2 linked regions of the Actinoalloteichus fjordicus genome follow. The main gene of each other region encodes a partner of the protein of the gene in region 2 in a complex. Links are inferred from orthologs where the notes say so. Each region holds a gene or a part of one and is shown on either strand. Other genes may lie near its edges.

Region 1 (6,294 bases), 2.1 Mb from region 2 along the record:
GCTTACGGACCCGGTACGCGCGGCCCTGAGCCCGCGGCCGGATGCGCTTCAGCGTCGGCCCCTCGTCCACGTAGATGCTGCTGATCCAGAGCGTCTCCGGATCGAGGTCGAGGTTGTTCTCGGCGTTGGCGATGGCGCTCGCAAGCACCTTCTCGACCGGCTCGCTGGCAGACTGCGGCGCGAACCGGAGCACGGCCAGGGCCTCCTGAGCGTGACGGCCCCTGACGAGATCGACCACGCGGCGCACCTTCATCGGCGTGGCGCGGACATAGCGGGCCCGCGCCACGGCACGCGACGGCGTCTCTTCGCCTTCCGGCGCCACAGCGTCGTTTCGGGCGTTCATCGCTGTTTCCCCTTGCTCTTGCTAGTCCGTGAATCTCGCGTCGAAGCCCGCGTCAGCGGCGGCGAGACCTGCGGTCTTCCTTGACGTGACCTTTGAAGGTGCGGGTCGGGGCGAACTCGCCCAGCTTGTGACCCACCATCGCCTCGGACACGAACACCGGGACGTGCTTGCGACCGTCGTGCACGGCGAACGTGTGCCCGAGCATGTCCGGAATGATCGTCGAGCGCCGGGACCAGGTCTTGATCACCGTCTTCTTGCCGGACTCGTTCAGTACGTCCACCTTCTTGAGCAGGTGGTCGTCGACGAACGGGCCCTTCTTCAGGCTGCGTGGCATCCTTCACTCCCTCCCTGCTCAGCGCTTCTTGCCGGTGCGGCGTCGGCGGACGATGAGCTTGTCACTCGGCTTGTTACGACGCGTACGACCCTCGGGCTTACCAGCCGGGTTCACCGGGTGGCGACCACCGGAGGTCTTACCCTCACCACCACCGTGGGGGTGGTCGACCGGGTTCATGGCGACACCACGGACGGTCGGGCGCTTGCCCTTCCACCGCATCCGTCCCGCCTTGCCCCAGTTGATGTTGCCCTGCTCGGAGTTGCCGACCTCACCGATCGTGGCGCGACAACGCACGTCCACGTTGCGGATCTCACCGGACGGCATCCGGAGCTGGGCGTAGGGCCCGTCCTTGGCGACCAGCTGCACACTGGCACCCGCCGACCTGGCGATCTTGGCGCCGCCGCCGGGCCGAAGCTCGATGGCGTGCACCACGGTGCCGGTCGGGATGTTGCGCAGCGGCAGGTTGTTGCCCGGCTTGATGTCAGCCCGGGGACCGCTCTCGATCACGTCGCCCTGGCGCGTCTTCTCCGGGGCGATGATGTAGCGCTTCTCGCCGTCCGCGTAGTGCAGCAGCGCGATGCGGGCGGTGCGGTTCGGGTCGTACTCGATGTGCGCGACCTTGGCAGGCACGCCGTCCTTGTCCAACCGACGGAAGTCGATCAGACGGTAGGCGCGCTTGTGGCCACCACCCTTGTGCCGGGTCGTGATCTTTCCGTGCGCGTTACGACCACCGCGGCCGTGCAGCGGACGGACCAGCGACTTCTCCGGCGTCGACCGAGTGATCTCGGCGAAGTCGGCCACGCTGGCACCACGACGACCCGGTGTCGTCGGCTTGTACTTGCGGATGCCCATGTCTGTGCAGTCCTCAGTCGTTCAGTCCGGTTCGGTCCGGCCGCGTCACGCGGACGGCCCGCCGAAGATCTCGATCGGCTTGCTCTCCGGGTGCAAGGTCACGATCGCCCGCTTGGTGTCCTTGCGCTTGCCGTACCCGGTGCGGGTGCGCTTGCGCTTACCCTGACGGTTGAGCGTGTTCACGCTCGCGACCTTCACGCCGAAGACCTGCTCGACGGCGATCTTGATCTGCGTCTTGTTGGCGTCCGGAACCACCACGAAGGTGTACTTCTTCTCCTCGAGAAGGCCGTAGCTCTTCTCGGAGACGACCGGAGCAACCAAGATGTCGCGAGGGTCGGGGATCACTTCCCAGCCTCCCCATCTGAGTCGGACTCGGTAGCGTCGGCGCTCGCGCCGGACCGAGCGGTGGCCTTGCCAGACCGCCGGGCCGAGCCGGAGAGGAAGCTCTCCAGAGCCGCCTTCGTGAACACCAGGTCGTCGTTGACCAGCACGTCGTACGTGTTGAGCTGGTCGGGAGCGATCAGGTGCACGTCGGAAAGGTTGCGCAGGCTCTGCCAGCCCAGGACGTCCTCACGGTGCAGGACGACCAGCACGCGGCGGGCCTCGGTGATCGTGCGCAGCGCCTGACGAGCGAACTTCGTCGAGGGCTTCTCGCCGTCCACCAGCGAGGTGACCACGTGCAGCTGCCCCTCGCGGGCCCGGTCGGAGAGGGCACCGCGCAGAGCGGCGGCCTTCATCTTCTTGGGCGTCCGCTGGGAGTAGTCGCGCGGAGTCGGGCCGTGCACGACACCACCGCCGACGAACTGCGGCGCACGAACCGAACCCTGACGGGCGCGGCCGGTGCCCTTCTGGCGGTACGGCTTACGCCCACCGCCGCGAACCTCGCCGCGGGTCTTCGTGTCGTGCGTGCCCTGCCGAGCCGCCGCCTGCTGCGCGACCACGACCTGGTGCATCAGGGCCATGTTCGCCTGGACGTCGAAGACGTCGGCGGGCAGCTCGATGCTGCCGTCGGCCTTGCCGTCCGGGGTCTTGATCTCAACATTCGCGCTCATCAGACACCGCCCTTAGCAGCGCTCTTGACCAGCACGAGGCCGCCCTTCGGGCCGGGAACCGCACCCTTGAGCAGGATGAGTCCCGCCTCGAGGTCGACCCGGTGCACGGTCAGGTTCTGCGTGGTGACCCGCACGTTGCCCATGCGTCCGGCCATCCGGACGCCCTTGAAGACGCGACCGGGAGTGGCGCAGCCGCCGATGGAGCCGGGCGAGCGGTGCTTGCGCTGAGTACCGTGGCTGGCGCTCAGACCCGCGAAGCCGTGTCGCTTCATGACACCGGCGGTGCCCTTGCCCTTGCTCGTGGCCACGACGTCGACCAGCGTGCCCTGATCGAACACGTCGGCCGTCACCTCCTGGCCGACCTCGTACTCACCGGCGTTGCTGCTGCGCAGCTCCACCAGGTGCCTGCGAGGGGTCACCTTCGCCTTGCTGAAGTGGCCGGTCTCGGGCTTGTTGACCTTACGAGGGTCAATGGCGCCGTATGCCAGCTGGACGGCCGAGTAGCCGTCCTTCTCGTCGGTCCGGATCTGGGTGACCACGTTCGGATCGGCCTTGACGACCGTGACCGGTACGATCCGGTTGTTCTCGTCGAAGACCTGGGACATACCAAGTTTGGTGCCCAGGATCCCCTTGATCTGCTTGTCAGACATGGGTCTCGTTATCTCCGCCGCTCTAGCGCCCGAATCACTGAATGTTGACGTCGACACTGGCCGGCAGGTCGATGCGCATCAGCGCGTCCACCGTCTTCGGCGACGGGTCGAGAATGTCGATCAGACGCTTGTGCGTGCGCATCTCGAAGTGCTCGCGCGAATCCTTGTACTTGTGCGGCGAGCGGATGACGCAGTACACGTTCTTCTCGGTGGGCAGCGGCACAGGTCCGACGACCCGAGCGCCGGTGCGCGTCACGGTCTCGACGATCTTGCGCGCGGACGCGTCGATCGCCTCGTGGTCGTAGGCCTTGAGCCGGATGCGGATCTTCTGTCCCGCCATAGTGGCTTGCCGTTCCTCTAATCTCGTGCCGCTTCTGACTAACACGCTGCGGTTGCCTCGCGTTGATCCCGACCTGGATCCTCCCGGCCCGTGCTGCTCCCCTGCGTAAGGAGACACCCTATTCAGGAAAAAACACTGCCAGTCGTCACCGTCACCCGGTCCACGCGGTCGGGCGTGTCGCGCCCGATGCTCAGACCGATGCCTGTGACGTCATCGGTGGTGTGGATCTCTCGACCCCCTGCACCCCGCAGGGTCCGCTGATGGACCTGCGTTCGTGCAGCCCCGGCCGACACCGATCTCGAGTCGATCCTCAAGGCTGCGGACGCGGGGCGCTCGCGCCGAGGCTGTCGGTTCGCAATGCTTCACCGACAGCCTCCGACGAGCAACCCTTACAGGATGCCATACCCCGAGGTAGGCCTCCAAATCGGGGGTGGGGAGGGCCCCTGGATCAGGAGCCCTCCCCACGGTGAGTCACTTGTTGATCTTGGTGACGCGACCCGCGCCGACGGTGCGACCGCCCTCACGAATCGCCAGACGCAGACCCTCGTCCATCGCGATGGGCTGGATCAGCTCCACCGAGATCGCGGTGTTGTCGCCGGGCATGACCATCTCGGTGCCCTCGGGCAGCGTGACCACGCCGGTCACGTCCGTCGTCCGGAAGTAGAACTGGGGACGGTAGTTGTTGAAGAACGGCGTGTGACGGCCACCCTCGTCCTTCGAGAGGATGTAGACCTCGGCCTCGAAGCTGGTGTGCGGGGTGTTGGAGCCCGGCTTCGTGACGACCATGCCGCGCTCGACCTGCTCGCGCTTGATGCCGCGGAGCAGCAGAGCGGCGTTGTCGCCAGCCTGGCCCTCATCGAGGAACTTGTTGAACATCTCGATGCTGGTGACGGTCGTCTTCAGGGACTTCTCCTTGATGCCGACGACCTCCACCTCCTCGTTCACCTTGACGATGCCGCGCTCGATACGACCGGTGACCACGGTGCCACGACCGGTGATGGTGAAGACGTCCTCCACCGGCATCAGGAACGCCTTGTCGACCTCGCGCTCCGGCTCCGGGATGTTCTCGTCGACCGCGTCCATCAGCTCGAGGAGCTTCGCGCTCCACTCGGCGTCGCCCTCCAGCGCCTTGAGCGCGGAGACGCGCACGACCGGGAGGTCGTCGCCGGGGAACTCCTGAGCCGACAGCAGCTCACGGACCTCCATCTCGACGAGCTCGAAGATCTCCTCGTCGTCCACCATGTCGGCCTTGTTCAGGGCCACCACGATGTAGGGAACGCCGACCTGACGGGCCAGCAGCACGTGCTCACGCGTCTGCGGCATCGGGCCGTCGGTGGCGGCGACCACGAGGATCGCACCGTCCATCTGCGCCGCACCCGTGATCATGTTCTTCACGTAGTCGGCGTGGCCGGGGCAGTCGACGTGCGCGTAGTGACGCTTCTCCGTCTGGTACTCGATGTGCGCGATGGAGATCGTGATGCCGCGCTGCTTCTCCTCGGGCGCCTTGTCGATCGAGTCGAAGGCCATCAGAGGGTTGAGGTCCGGGAACTTGTCGTGCAGGACCTTGGAGATCGCCGCGGTCAGCGTGGTCTTGCCATGGTCGATGTGACCGATGGTGCCGATGTTGACGTGCGGCTTCGTCCGCTCGAACTTCGCCTTCGCCACTGGTTTGTCCTCCTGGACTTAATCTTTCCGCCGCACGGACTGTTGTATGTGCTCGACGGTTTCGATTTTCGCCGCCCATACGAGGCGGCCGATGACATTTCCCCCTCGGAGGGCTCCGGAGCCCGACGGGCACCGGAGCACTTACCGCTGGATTTGCGTCGGCTGGTCGAGCCGCTCACCCGCAGCCGAGCCGAGGAGAACTCCTCGGCAGGCCGCGTTACAGGTGAGACTCACTCACCGGTCGCCTTCGCGATGATCTCCTTTGCGACGTTCGTCGGAACCTCGGCGTAGGAGTCGAACTGCATCGAGTAGTTCGCCCGACCCTGCGTCTTGGAACGCAGGTCGCCGACATACCCGAACATCTCCGACAGAGGAACGAGCGCCTTGACGACGCGCGCACCACTGCGCTCCTCCATGGCCTGGATGTGGCCACGGCGGGAGTTCAGGTCGCCGATGACGTCGCCCATGTAATCCTCAGGGGTCGTCACCTCGACAGCCATCATGGGCTCGAGCAGTGCCGGGGAGGCCTTGCGAGCGGCTTCCTTCATCGCCATCGAACCGGCGATCTTGAACGCCATCTCGGAGGAGTCCACCTCGTGGTAGGCGCCGTCCAGCAGGGTGAACTTCAGCCCCACCAGCGGGTAGCCCGCCAACACTCCGTACTGCATCGCGTCCTGGGCGCCCGCGTCGACCGACGGAATGTACTCCCTCGGCACCCGGCCACCGCTGACCTTGTTCTCGAACTCGTAGAGCGCACCGTCGGTGCTCTCCAACGGTTCCAGCTTCACGATCACTCGAGCGAACTGGCCAGAGCCACCCGTCTGCTTCTTGTGGGTGTACTCGACCTTCTCGATCGTCTTGCGAATCGTCTCCCGGTAGGCCACCTGCGGCTTACCGATGTTCGCCTCGACCTTGTAGTCGCTCTTCATCCGGTTGACCAGCACCTCGAGGTGCAGCTCGCCCATACCGGCGATGATGGTCTGACCGGTCTCCTCGTCAAGCTTGACCTGGAACGTCGGGTCTTCCTCGGCGAGCTTCTGGATCGCCGTACCCAGCTT
Region 2 (6,256 bases):
GTCTGCCGCTTGCCGGCCCCCTGACGGGACCTCGGCGTGGCGACGTCCGCTCGGGCGCCGGTCCGTCGCCGAGCCGCGCGGCTCGGCGCCACGGCCGGATCGAACGCTGATCACTCGGCAGGCCGCCGCGTCACGGTCTGATCCGCGCCGCTCTACCCGGTGGGGGTCACGGGCGATCGCGGGGCCCTCGGGCCCCGGACCCCGCGATCGACGACGACGATCAAGGCTGCCTGCTGCCTGCTGCCTGCTGCCTGCTGCCTGCTGCCTGCCGGTGGCGGCTGGTGCCGGGCGTCGACCGTCGCCGCCTGCGCGCCCACTGTGCCCGCTCAGGCCGGCCCTCGACCCGGTGCGCCGCTGCCCGCCGCATCCCAGCCGCCATGCCTCAGTAGAGCCTGCTCGAGCCGACCGTGCTCAACCGGACCGCCCCCGACCGGACTGTGCCCGACCCGGCCCGAGCTCGACCCAAGCGAGTGCCTCAGCCGACCGGCCCCGCCGCCACGGCGAGGTCATAGGCCAGCTGCGGGACGAACTGGCCGGCAGGCGCCGCGCAGCCGTCGGCCTCGCCGGGCAGCTTGACCCACAGGAAGGCGTCGATCGCCGCGTCCCCGGTGTCGGTGGTGCTGGGCGTCCCGATGGCCCGGCCTGCCGGGTCGCACCACTGCGAGCCGGCCGGACCGTTGCCGTTACGACTGGTGTCGATCACCGCGCCGAGACCGGACACACCCGTCGCGGCCAGCACGGCCTTGGCGTAGGCCGTCTCGTCGGCCGTCCAGCGGTAGTTGGAGACGTTCGTCGCGATGCCCGCCGCGCCGTCGGCGATCCCCGCCGCCGTCAGCCGCGAGGCCATCTCCCCGGGCGCGTGCCACGCCGAGTGTGAGGCGTCGAGGTAGACGTCGGCCTGGGCGGACCCCGAGGTGAGCGCCGCGACGGCGTAGGTGATCGACGCGGTGACCTCGGCCTGTTCCGACTCGTTCATGCAGGAGTCCATCAACGCCAGCACGTCCGGTTCGAGGATGATCGTGGCTGGCCGGTCGGCGAGTCCGTCGGCGACCCGGTCGACCCAGGTCCGATAGGAGGAGTGATCGGGAGCGCCGCCGCCGCTGTGGTTGCTGCAGTCCCGGTTGGGGATGTTGTAGACGACGAGGATCGGCGTCTGGCCTGCGGCCTGGGCCGCACCGACGAGCCCGTCGACCTGGGCGGTGACGGCGGCCGGATTGTGCTGGGTGAACCACTGCGCCTGCGGGACGGAGGCGATGCGCTCGCCGATCACCGAGGCGCGTCCGTCACCGGGATTCGCCGCCACCCACTGCGCGGCGTTGGTCGTCGGGTTGACGTAGAAGGTGTCGTCGGCCTGCTGCGGTGTCGCAGCAGCCTGCGGGGTCGCGATGCCGCCGATCGCCGCCGTCGCGGCCAGGACGGCGCTCAGCGTCGCGCCGATGATGGTCCTGCTGGTCATGCTCTCTCCTCGGGTCGGTGATGCGAGAGTCCGATCTCGGTGGTTGTGAGCGCTCCCAGACAGGACCAGATTACGATCAGATCTCGGCGGCGATGCGTCCGCTCAGCGGTCGTTCTGCTGCGCCGAACGGCGCAGTCACCCGGTCTCGAGGCTGCGGTGTCGGTCGTCGCCGCCGGGCGGGACGCCGTGTTCGGGCCTCGCTGACTCTTATGCTGCCTGCCATGCCAGAAACCCATTCCCGCCGCCGCGAGGCGCTGCGCACGCTGCTCCGCACCGCGAATCTGGACGCGCTGCTGGTGACCGACCTGCTCAACGTCCGTTATCTGACCGGATTCACCGGGTCCAACGCCGCACTGCTGGTGCATGCCGAGGACACCGCGCACGCCGAGACGCGCACCACGTTCTGCACCGACGGGCGCTACCTCACCCAGGCGGGCGAGCAGGTCCCGGACCTGGAGCGGGTGATCGAACGCGCCTCCGGAACGGCGTTGGCCGCTCGATCCGGCGCGGAGGCTGCGGCTCATCGCCGCACGGGTTTCGAGAGTCATAAGGTGACCGTCGACGCACTGGACGTCCTGGCGGGCGCCGCCGAGGGCGTCGATCTGGTGCGGAGCCCCGGCCTGGTGGAGGAGTTGCGGCTGGTCAAGGACGACGAGGAGGTCGAGGCGCTCCGGATGGCCTGTGCCGCCGCGGACCGGGCGCTCGCCGAGCTGCTCGCCGCCGACGGGCTGCGCGCGGGCCGTGCCGAGGTCGACGTGGCCCGTGATCTGGAGGCGCGGATGCGGGACAACGGTGCCGCCGGGCCGTCCTTCGAGACGATCGTCGCCTCCGGTGCGAACTCCGCAGTTCCGCATCACCGGCCGACCGAGAAGGCGCTCCGAACGGGCGACCTCATCAAGATCGACTTCGGCGCACTCGTCGACGGTTATCACTCGGACATGACCCGTACGATGGTGCTCGGGCAGCCCGCCGACTGGCAGCAGGAGCTGTATGAGCTGGTCAGGCTCTCGCAGGCGGCGGGAAGAGCCGCGTTGTCCGTCGGTGTCGAGGTGCGTGACGTCGATGCTGCCGCGCGCAAGGTCATCGAGGCCGCAGGCCGAGGCGAGGACTTCCTGCACGGTCTCGGCCACGGCGTCGGACTGGAGGTCCATGAGGCTCCGAGCCTGTCCAAGGCGGGTGACGGTAGACTGATCGCCGGTATGGCCGTCACCGTCGAGCCCGGCGTGTACCTGTCCGGGCGCGGCGGCGTCCGCATCGAGGACACCCTCGTCGTTCGTGACGGCGAGCCGGAACTCCTCACCCTGACTACGAAGGAACTCGTGGTCGTCTGACGTAGTTCGCGTCGCATCGCCGCGGTCGTCGCAGAGCGGCCGCGGCCCGTCCCTGCACCGGCCCGTCTTCTCGGGCCCACTCGACACAGGAGAGACCACCACAGTGGCGACCACCAACGACCTCAAGAACGGACTGGTTCTCAACCTCGACGGCCAGCTCTGGACCGTCGTGTCGTTCCAGCACGTCAAGCCAGGCAAGGGCGGCGCCTTCGTGCGCACCACACTGAAGAACGTGCTCTCCGGCAAGGTCGTGGACAAGACCTTCAACGCGGGCGTGAAGGTCGAGACGGCCAACGTCGACAAGCGCGAGATGACCTATCTCTACGCCGACGGCAGCGATTACGTGTTCATGGACAGCGAGACCTTCGAGCAGCTTCCGGTGCCGGACGCCACCGTCGGGGACGCGGCCAAGTTCATGCTCGAGAATCAGACCGCCGTCGTGGCGGTGCACGAGGGCATCGCGCTCTACGTCGAACTGCCCGCCTCGGTGGAGCTCGTCGTGAAGCACACCGATCCCGGCCTGCAGGGTGACCGCTCCACCGGCGGCACCAAGCCAGCCGAGCTGGAGACCGGCGCCGAGATCAGCGTTCCCCTGTTCCTCAACAGCGGCGACAAGGTCAAGGTCGACACCCGCGACGGGCGCTACCTGGGCCGCGTGAACTCGTAATGGGCTCGCGCAGCAAAGCCCGCAAACGCGCCGTCGACCTGCTCTATGAGGCCGACGTCCGTTCTGTGGACCCGATCACCCTGCTCGCGGATCGCGTGGGCGTGCCGGACCTGGCTCCGGTCAACGACTACACGGTGACCCTCGTCGAGGGCGTCACCGAGCACCGACGGCGGATCGACGAGTTGATCTCGGAGTACGCCGAGGGCTGGACCCTGGCCAGGATGCCCCCGGTGGACCGGGCCGTCCTGCGGCTGGGCCTCTTCGAGCTGCTGTGGTCGGACGAGGTGGACGACAAGGTCGCCATCGACGAGGCCGTGGAACTGGCGAAGACGTTGTCCACGGACAACTCGCCGAGATTCGTCAACGGCATCCTCGACCGGCTGGCCAAGATCGCCGACCGGCTGCGCGCGGCGAGCTGACGCCTCGGGGGCGCCGTCATGTCGCACATGACGGCGCCCCGAGACGCTTTCAGCAGACGCGCAGCTCACTCCTCCTTGGCGGGTCGCGCCTCAGGAGGAAGGACCCCCCAGTCGATGAGCTGCTCGGTGAGTTCCCCCGGCGACATGTCATAGATGATCGCCAGCGACCGAAGGTCTTCGGTCCTGATCGAGAGCACCTTGCCGTTGTAGTCGCCCCGTTGGCTCTGGATGGTGGCCGCATAGCGAGCCAGCGGACCGACCTTCTCCGCAGGCAGCTGTTGCAGACGTTCCAGATTTATCACGATCTTCGTGGCGGGCTCCGCCCCGGACGGCACCCTGCCCTCCGGAAGCAGTTCCGCCACGGGCACGCCGTAGAAGTCGGCCAGTTCAGCGAGCTTCTGGACGGTGACCGCCCGGTCGCCGCGTTCGTACGAACCGACGACGACGGCCTTCCACCGGCCGCCTGACTTCTGCTCGACCCCATGCAGCGACAGCCCTTGTTGCTGGCGGATCGCGCGGAGCTTGGCGCCCAGCGCCTTGGCGTAGTCGCCCATGTGGCGGTTCTCCGTTTCGTTCGCCCCGTCAGCCTCTAGACAGGTCTGCGGGAATGCCCAGATCAATACGCAGAGTAATGTTCGCTTGCCGTCGTCACCAGGTCAAGCCGGTGAGACTGCTACAGCCGGGCGAGTTTCTGACACCACCCGGAAGATTGACAATCGCACACTGCTACCGTCCGAGCCGTCCGAGACCCTCGGACCCCGACGTCCTTTAACGACCCGTCCAGCGAGGCGGGGAAGGAGGTCCAGACCGTGGCGCCACGCTCAGCACGAGCGGGTGCGGCGGGCTCCGGCGAGCGTGAGCTGCTCGTCGAGGCCGACGTCGCACGGACCATTGCCCGGATGGCCCATCAGATCATCGAGAAGACCGCGCTGGACGCGCCCGACGCGCCGCACGTCGTCCTGCTGGGCATCCCGACCAGAGGCGCCCCGCTGGCCAGGCGGCTCTCCGCCAAGATCGCCGAATTCACCGGTGTGACGATTCCCACGGGAACGCTGGACGTCACGCTCTATCGTGACGATCTGCGCCGCCGACCGGCCCGCCCGCTGGAGCCGACGAGCCTGCCCGACGGCGGTCTCGACGACGCGCTGGTGGTGCTCGTCGACGACGTCCTGTTCTCCGGGCGGACCGTGCGAGCCGCGCTCGACGCCCTCCGCGACCACGGCAGACCCGCCGCCGTCCAGCTCGCCGTCCTCATCGACCGAGGCCACCGCGAGCTGCCGATCCGCGCCGACTACGTGGGCAAGAACGTGCCGACCGCCCGTCGCGAGGAGGTCTGGGTCCGGTTGACCGAACTCGACGGCGCGGACGCGGTGCTGCTGCGCCGCTCTGAGCCCGATGCCGCAGGCGCCGTCCCCTCGGCGGACTCGCCTGGTGACGGGCCTGCCGGAGACGCTCGATGAGGCATCTGCTGTCCATCGCCGACCTCGACGCGCAGGCGGCGAGCACCCTGCTCGACACCGCGGACCGGCTGGAGCAGACGCTGCTCGGTCGGCAGGTGCGCAAACTGCCGACCCTGCGGGGTCGCACCGTCGTCACGGTGTTCTACGAGAACTCCACTCGCACGCGGGTCTCCTTCGAGATCGCGGGAAAGTGGATGAGCGCCGATGTGATCAATGTCTCCATCGGTGGTTCCTCGGTGGGCAAGGGCGAGTCGCTGCGCGACACCGCGCTCACCCTGGCCGCGGCGGGCGCGGACTGCGTGGTCGTCCGACACCCCGCCTCCGGTGCGGCCCACCGGCTGGCCCAGTGGCTGGCGCACACCGGGGTGGCGGTGGTCAACGCGGGCGACGGCACCCACGAGCACCCCACCCAGGCCCTGCTGGACGCGCAGACCCTGCGGCAGCGACTCGGCGACATCGCCGGGCGACGGATCGCGGTGGTGGGCGACGTCCTGCACAGCCGCGTCGCACGGTCGAACGTGCTGCTCCTCACTCTGCTGGGCGCCCAGGTCGTCCTCGTCGCCCCGCCGACCCTGCTGCCGAGCGGTGTCGGCTCGTGGCCGGTGGAGGTGAGTCACGACCTCGACGCCGTGCTCGGCGGCGTCGACGCGGTGATGATGCTGCGGGTGCAGGCCGAGCGGATGCACGGCGGCTTCTTCCCCTCCGCCCGTGAGTACGCCGTGGACTACGGCTTGAACCGGCGACGCCTCGACCTGCTCCCGGAACACGCGCCCGTGCTGCATCCGGGGCCGATGCTGCGTGGCATGGAGATCAGCTCCGCCGTCGCGGACTCCGGACGTGCCCTGGTCACCGAGCAGGTGCGCAACGGGGTTCACCTGCGGATGGCCGTGCTCTATCACCTGCTGGCCGGAGAGGAGGTCGAG

The links.
Region 1: the proteins of nusB (region 2) and rpsJ are in contact, whole or in part, in a solved structure (PDB 3D3B), measured with the Escherichia coli proteins. The link is inferred for Actinoalloteichus fjordicus from one-to-one orthologs.

Annotation. Positions count from the first base shown.
Region 1 is NZ_CP016076.1:642,967-649,260, reverse strand. Bases 1,919-4,782 are described here. They hold rpsJ (30S ribosomal protein S10), read right to left. Parts: upstream 3,572-4,782; coding sequence 3,266-3,571; downstream 1,919-3,265. Other genes in these bases: tuf (elongation factor Tu), read right to left, coding at 4,043-4,782; rplC (50S ribosomal protein L3), read right to left, coding at 2,581-3,231; rplD (50S ribosomal protein L4), read right to left, coding at 1,919-2,581. Outside these bases: rplV (50S ribosomal protein L22), read right to left, coding at 1-343; rpsS (30S ribosomal protein S19), read right to left, coding at 396-677; rplB (50S ribosomal protein L2), read right to left, coding at 696-1,529; rplW (50S ribosomal protein L23), read right to left, coding at 1,575-1,874; more of rplD, read right to left, coding at 1,871-1,918; more of tuf, read right to left, coding at 4,783-5,236; fusA (elongation factor G), read right to left, coding at 5,467-6,294. UniProt on the Escherichia coli protein: Involved in the binding of tRNA to the ribosomes. Part of the processive rRNA transcription and antitermination complex (rrnTAC). The complex forms an RNA-chaperone ring around the RNA exit tunnel of RNA polymerase (RNAP).
Region 2 is NZ_CP016076.1:2,737,501-2,743,756, forward strand. What follows is about bases 2,338-5,163. They hold nusB (transcription antitermination factor NusB), read left to right. Parts: upstream 2,338-3,453; coding sequence 3,454-3,873; downstream 3,874-5,163. Other genes in these bases: UA74_RS12255 (M24 family metallopeptidase), read left to right, coding at 2,338-2,787; efp (elongation factor P), read left to right, coding at 2,891-3,454; bldD (transcriptional regulator BldD), read right to left, coding at 3,939-4,427; pyrR (bifunctional pyr operon transcriptional regulator/uracil phosphoribosyltransferase PyrR), read left to right, coding at 4,683-5,163. Also shown: UA74_RS12245 (glycoside hydrolase family protein), read left to right, coding at 1-110; UA74_RS12250 (glycoside hydrolase family 6 protein), read right to left, coding at 476-1,456; more of UA74_RS12255, read left to right, coding at 1,678-2,337; more of pyrR, read left to right, coding at 5,164-5,333; UA74_RS12280 (aspartate carbamoyltransferase catalytic subunit), read left to right, coding at 5,330-6,256. UniProt on the Escherichia coli protein: Part of the processive rRNA transcription and antitermination complex (rrnTAC). The complex forms an RNA-chaperone ring around the RNA exit tunnel of RNA polymerase (RNAP).